One region of the Rhodococcus sp. LMD genome, then DNA from elsewhere that is predicted to be linked to it. Evidence: predicted binding sites of a transcription regulator. Region 1 holds the regulator's gene; the other holds the start of a gene.

Region 1 (3,404 bases):
CTCCCGGCTGAACGGTTCGGTGACGCCGCTGCGTTTGACGACCGACAGCACCGCCGTCTCGACCGTGGTGAACCGTCTTCCGCACTGGGGGCATGCCCTCCGGCGCCGGATCGCGGCCCCCTCGTCGGCTTCACGGGAATCGACGACGCGGGAATCGGGGTGCCGGCAATACGGGCAGTACATGTCGATTCCTTCGTCGTAGCCGTGCTGGCCGCGACGTCGGCGTCGAACCGATGCCGTCCTCCCGAGACCGGACCCACCGGCAGGCGAATCGCTCTCGGCGCGACCACACGAGGTGGTGTCACTGACAAGAGTCGACAATACCTGCATACCCGGGTCGTCGGCCGAACCCGGTGCCTGCCCGCCCATGCCTGTTCACCGCGGCGCGGAGGCCGGAACGAGCAGGGTCTGGCCGGTGCGGAGGCGACCGTCCGGCATGGCATTGAGGTCGAGGATCCGCTCGATCGCCTCGGACCGGGACAGACCCGGAGCCACCCGGGCCGCGACGTCGCCGAGCGATTCGCCCGCCTGCACGACGGTGACGTCGGTGCGTGCGGCGCCGGCCGCGACCTGACTGGTGCGCAGGTGCGCGATGCCGAGCAGTCCCGCAGTCACGAGCGCGGTCAGCAGCGCCGTCGCCAGTATCGTGCCCGGGCGGGTGTGTGCGACCTCGGCCGGCCGGTGCGGGACGCGTGAGACCCGGACCGGAGCGCGCCGGTAGTCCACGATCCCCCCGTCCGGACGGACGGGAAGCCGGCGGGCGGGCGCCTCGTGGGGGCGCCGCACGAGATGCGTCGTCCCTGCCCGGCGTACCCGGTCCTCGGTGTCCTGCGGCCCGGTGTCCTGCGGCCCGGTGTCCTGCGGCCCGGTGTCGTGCTGCCCGGTGTCGTGCGGCCCGGTGTCGTGCGGCCCGGTGTCGTGCGGCCCGGTGTCGTGCGGCCCGGTGTCGTCGAACTGCCGGTGGTTCCGTTCGGTTCGGCGCACTGCTGATGTCCTCATCGAGGCCTCCGTGTCACTCGCCCGCGGGACGGTGCCCGCGACGTGTCGCTCGTCCGCGGGAGCAGGACCCGCAGCGGAACTTCGGTCATCGCTCGATCGACGGCCGTTCGATCACCTGTTCGAAGGAACGTATGTTCGATGTGTACCACGTCGCTCCGACAAAGTCAGCACAACGGGCGGAAAACGTCGAACAGATGTTTGATAACCGGGCCGCGGAGAGCTAGATTCGATCCATCACATCCAGCACATCCGACACACGACGCACGGAGGTCACGACATGACGGACGGCCATCCCCCGGCGGGGCGGAGCCGGACGACCACCGCGGATCCGGCCGTCGGCCTCACGGAACGCCAGCGCCGCGTCCTCGAGGTGATCCGCGAATCGGTCACCCAGCGCGGCTACCCTCCGAGCATCCGCGAGATCGGCGACGCAGTGGGCCTCAACTCCACCTCGTCGGTGGCGCACCAGTTGCGCACCCTCGAGCGCAAGGGTTTCCTCCGGCGCGATCCGAACCGTCCCCGCGCGGTGGACGTGCGCGGGCTCGAGGATTCGCAGCCGCCGGCGCCGCAGGCGCAGCCGGTGGACGGGGTCGATGTCGCCGCCGAGTCGGCCACGGCGGCTGCCATGGTCCCCGTGCTGGGCAGGATCGCCGCGGGCGGGCCGATCCTGGCGGAGGAGTCCGTCGAGGACGTGTTCCCGCTCCCGAGAGAACTGGTGGGTCAGGGTTCGCTGTTCCTGCTCAAGGTGGTCGGCGAGTCGATGGTCGACGCGGCCATCTGCGACGGCGACTGGGTCGTGGTGCGCCAGCAGAACGTCGCGGACAACGGGGACATCGTCGCCGCGATGCTCGACGGTGAAGCGACCGTGAAGACGTTCAAGCGCGTACACAACGACGTGTGGCTGATGCCGCACAACCCGATGTTCGAACCGATCCCGGGCAACGACGCGGTAATTCTCGGCAAGGTCGTGACCGTGATCCGCAAGATCTGACCTCGCCCCTTCCGCAGAACGCGCACGGCGGCGCCGCGATTCGCGGCGCCGCCGTGCATGTCCCGGTGGGGTCAGAGATTCAGGCCGCGGCCGATGATGTCCTTCATGATTTCGTTCGTCCCGCCGTAGATCTTCTGCACGCGGGCGTCGAGATACGCCTTCGCGACCGGGTATTCACGCATGTAGCCGTATCCGCCGTGCAGCTGCAGGCACCGATCGATCAGCTCGACCTGCTTGTCGGTGGTCCAGAACTTGGCCATCGCCGCCTCCTGCACGCTCAGGGTGCCGGCATTGAGCTGCTCGATGCACTTGTCCACGAACACGCGTGCAAGGGTGGTCTCGGTGGCCAGCTCGGCCAGCTCGAAACGGGTGTTCTGGAAGCTGCCGATCGACTTGCCGAATGCCTTGCGGTCCCGGCAGTACTGCATCGTGTCCTCGAGCACGGCTTCCATCGCCGCCGCCGCCACCACCGCGATCGACAGACGTTCCTGCGGCAGGTTCTGCATCAGGTAGATGAAGCCCATGCCCTCCTCACCGAGGAGGTTGGCGGCAGGCACCCGCACGTCGGTGAAGTGCAGTTCGGCGGTGTCCTGCGCCGCGAGGCCGATCTTGTCGAGGTTGCGGCCCCGCTCGAAGCCCGCCATCCCGCGCTCGACGACGAGGAGCGAGAAGCCCTGCGCGCCCTTCTCCGGGTCGGTGCAGGCGACGACGATCACCAGGTCCGCGTTGATGCCGTTGGTGATGAAGGTCTTGGAACCGTTGAGGATCCACTCGTCGCCGTCGCGCACCGCGCGGGTCTTGATGCCCTGCAGGTCGCTGCCCGTACCGGGCTCGGTCATCGCGATCGCAGTGATGATCTCGCCGGAACAGAATCCCGGCAGCCAGCGCTGCTTCTGCTCCTCGTTCGCCAGCTTCAGCAGGTATGGGGCCACGACGTCGTTGTGCAGCATGAAACCGATGCCGCTGAACCCTCCGCGGGTGGTTTCCTCGGTGACGATCGTGTTGTAGCGGAAGTCCTCGACACCGCCGCCGCCGTACTCCTCGGGCACGGCCATGCCCAGGAAACCCTGCGCGCCGGCCTTCTTCCAGACCTCGCGGTCGACGATCTTGTCCTGCTCCCACTGCTCGTGGAAGGGAGCCACCTCCTGCTCGAGGAACTTCCGGTACGACTCCCGGAAGAGTTCGTGCTCGGGCTCGAAGAGGGTGCGTTCCATGTGCGCTCCTGTATCCGATGACGTACGTCACGCTCACGGTAGACATCGGAAGGCCCGTCTGACGCTGACAGGAACGAGCGTTATTTGTGACCGGACACGCCGGGCGCTCGACGGCGCAGGTCCGCCGCGCGGCGCAGGAGCGGGTAGGCGATCAGGATGCCGATCGAACCCCACGCGATGCCGCCGAGCTCGACGGAGCC
Region 2 (3,404 bases), 2.7 Mb from region 1:
ACCTCGAGCAGGGCGGTGATCCACGCGCGGTCGGACAGCAGCGGCGCGAGGTCGGCGGCGCCGAACACGGGGTCGAAGAGGGCACCGCGGGTGGGGTCGGACTGCGCCGGCACGGTCAAGACACGCTCCCGTCTAGATCGCGAAGAACGGCGTCTCCACACCGTTCGGATCGAGGTCCTGAACGTACACGGTCCAGACGTACCCGTCGTCGGACTTCTCGGCGATCAGCTTGCGCCGCTGCGTTTCCGGCAGCGCGGCGAGCACCGGGTCGGTCGCGTGCGCGGCGAGATCCTCCGGGAAGTACAGGCGGGTGCAGAGACGATCGAGCATGCCGCGGGCGAAGATCCCGACGTTCAGGTGCGGCGCCTCGTCGGCGTCCGTGTCGGACTCGTGGGCGCCGGGCTTGATCGTGTAGACGGTGGCGGTGCCGGTCTCGTCGGCGGCGCTGCGGGCGAAGCCGCGGAAACCGTCGGTGCCGAACCGGCCGTCGGCGTCGGCCTGCCAGGTCTCGACCATCGCGTCGGCGATCGGCGTACGGTCACCGTCGATCACGGTGATCCGCACGGTGATCCGGCCGGGCGTGTCGGCGGGGACGACGTTCTCACCGTCGGCGCCCCAGTCGAGGCCGATCTTCCAGTACGGGCCGACGGTCTGCGACGGCGTGGGGCCGAAGGTGGCCGTGCTCTGGTCGCCGGGGGTGACGGGGTAACGAGGAGCGAACTCACTCATCGTCGTCCTCCTCGTTCTCGAAGGGGGTGGCCTCGCGGCCGCGCAGGACGATGTCGAAACGGAATCCGAGGGCCCAGTTGTCGACGGTGGCGTCGTAGTCGAAGACGCTGACCATGCGGTGCCGTGCCTCGGCGGGCACCGAGTTGTAGATCGGGTCCTGGAAGAACATCGGGTCGTCGGGGAAGTACATCTGGGTGACGAGCCGCTGGGTGAACGCCGTGCCGAACAGCGAGAAGTGGATGTGGGCGGGGCGCCACGCGTTGTGGTGGTTGCGCCACGGGTAGGCGCCGGGCTTGATCGTGGTGAACCGGTAGTTGCCCTGGGCGTCGGTGACGCACCGGCCGACGCCGTCGAAGTGCGGGTCGAGCGGGGCGGGCCAGTTGTCGTTCACGTGCCGGTACCGGCCGGCGGCGTTGGCCTGCCACACCTCGAGCAGCGTGTGCGGGACGGGCTTGCCGTCGCTGTCGAGCACCCGGCCGTGCACGATGATGCGCTGCCCGGCGGCCTCGCCGCCGTGGGCGAGGGTCAGGTCGGCGTCGCCCTCCTGCACGCGGTCCTCGCCGAAGACGGGTCCGGTGAGTTCGCCGAGGCGCTGCGGGATCAGCGTCAGCGGCTGGGCCGGGCGGCGCAGCGCGGTGGTCCGGTAGTCGGGGAAGTCCAGCGGCGGGTGTGCGCCGTCGGGGCGCGCAAAGCGGGGCGGCAGATGAAGCATGAGACCTCGGTGTTCGGCGCGTGTTCGCGATATGGACGGAGGGACGCTATGCGTACAAGGCTAGTGGGTCACCCGGCACGAATCAATATTCGAAACTGAAACAGTATCGAAATGGTTCGCATGACGGACGAGGGTTCACATTACGTACGACTGGCGCTATCGTAAGGGCATGGACAAAGTCGTTGCCACCGCCGCCGAGGCCGTAGCCGACATCCCGAACGGCGTCACCATCGCCGTGGGCGGATTCGGCCTGGTCGGCGTCCCGGAAATCCTCATCAACGCGCTGCTCGACCAGGGCGCCACCGACCTCGAGACGGTCAGCAACAACTGCGGCACCGACGGCTTCGGCCTCGGCGTACTGCTGGAGAAGGGGCGCATCCGACGCACCATCTCCTCCTACGTCGGCTCCAACAAGGAGTTCGCCCGCCAGTACCTCTCCGGCGAGCTCGAGGTGGAACTGACCCCGCAGGGCACCCTCGCCGAGCGGCTGCGCGCCGGCGGCGCGGGCATCCCCGCGTTCTTCACCCCGGCCGGCGTCGGCACCCAGGTCGAGGAGGGCGGGCTTCCGCTGCGCTACGACGGCAACGGCGGCATCGCGGTCGCGTCGCCCCCGAAGGAGGTCCGCGAGTTCGACGGCGAGACCTACGTCATGGAGCGCGGAATCGTCGCCGACTACGCCCTGGTGCACGCCTGGAAGGGCGACCGGCACGGCAACCTCGTCTATCGCGCGAGCGCCCGCAACTTCAACCCGCCCGCCGCCACGTCGGGCCGCATCACCATCGCGCAGGTCGAGCACCTCGTCGAACCGGGCGAGCTCGACCCCAACGAGATCCACACCCCCGGCATCCACGTCCAGCGCGTCGTGCCCGTCGGACCTGTCACTGTCGGCATCGAGAATCGGACGGTTCGTTCATGACCCAGACCGCCACCACCGTGAAGAAGCTGACCCGCGAGCAGATGGCCGCGCGTGTGGCCCGGGAACTCTCGGACGGGCAGTACGTCAACCTCGGCATCGGCATGCCGACCCTGGTGCCCAACTACCTCGATCCGGGCGTCGAGGTCATCCTGCACTCGGAGAACGGCGTGCTCGGCGTCGGCCCGTACCCGACCGAGGACGAACTCGATCCCGAACTGATCAACGCCGGTAAGGAAACCATCACCACCATTGCGGGTGCGTCGTTCTTCGATTCGGCGCAGTCGTTCGGGATGATCCGCGGCGGCCAGATCGACGTCGCCGTCCTGGGCGCGATGCAGGTCTCCGCGAAGGGCGACATCGCCAACTGGATGATCCCCGGCGCGATGGTCAAGGGCATGGGCGGCGCGATGGACCTCGTCCACGGTGCCAAGCGCGTCATCGTGATGATGGAACACGTCACGAAGAAGGGTGAACCGAAGATCTTCGACGAGTGCACCCTGCCGCTGACCGGCAAGCGCTGCGTCCAGCGGATCATCACCGACATGGCCGTCATCGACGTCACCGACGAGGGCCTGAAGCTCGTCGAGACCGCGCCCGGCGTGAGCGTCGACGACGTCGTCGCCGCGACGGCCGCGACCCTTCTCGTCTGATCTCACCGTCTCCGAAAGGCTCACGGGCCGAACACTTACGGGCCGAATGTCACACCGCGTCGATCTGACCGACCGAATGTGACATTCGGCCCGTCGGCGTCGGAGCCGGTGCGGGGTGCCACGCGAACGAAGCGAGCGGCGGGTCCAGTTCGGCACCGGTGAGGCGGTTGGCGAGCGTCGAGAGGGTGAAGGTGCCGACGCCGAGGACGACGTCGAGTGCATGGCGGGTGGTGAAGCCGGCGGCGGTGAACGCGGCCCACCGGTCGGCCGGGACCGCGCCCGCCGAGTCGAGCACGGCGACGGTGAATGTCCGCAGGGCCTCGAGTCGGGGATCGGTGAGCGGTCGGCCGGCCCGCAGGGCGTCGACGAGGTTGCCCGGCGCACCCATCCGCGTCAG

Evidence for each region. Region 1 encodes LexA, which represses DNA repair genes until DNA is damaged. Its sites were predicted from a motif close to CGAACANNTGTTCG; they were not measured.
Region 2: the regulator LexA is predicted to act here: its motif matches at 1,520-1,533, upstream of ACWPQI_RS22550 (CoA transferase subunit A).

Annotation. Positions count from the first base shown of each region.
Region 1 covers NZ_CM148557.1:2,255,821-2,259,224, reverse strand. The annotation lists gene nrdR (transcriptional regulator NrdR) at 1-183, opposite strand, end outside; gene ACWPQI_RS10590 (LysM peptidoglycan-binding domain-containing protein) at 376-999, opposite strand; gene lexA (transcriptional repressor LexA) at 1,277-1,990, shown strand; gene ACWPQI_RS10580 (acyl-CoA dehydrogenase family protein) at 2,062-3,204, opposite strand; gene ACWPQI_RS10575 (uracil-xanthine permease family protein) at 3,285-3,404, opposite strand, start outside.
Region 2 covers NZ_CM148557.1:4,930,031-4,933,434, reverse strand. The annotation lists gene ACWPQI_RS22565 (lyase family protein) at 1-119, opposite strand, end outside; gene pcaG (protocatechuate 3,4-dioxygenase subunit alpha) at 133-729, opposite strand; gene pcaH (protocatechuate 3,4-dioxygenase subunit beta) at 722-1,441, opposite strand; gene ACWPQI_RS22550 (CoA transferase subunit A) at 1,611-2,357, shown strand; gene ACWPQI_RS22545 (CoA transferase subunit B) at 2,354-3,007, shown strand; gene ACWPQI_RS22540 (carboxymuconolactone decarboxylase family protein) at 3,057-3,404, opposite strand, start outside.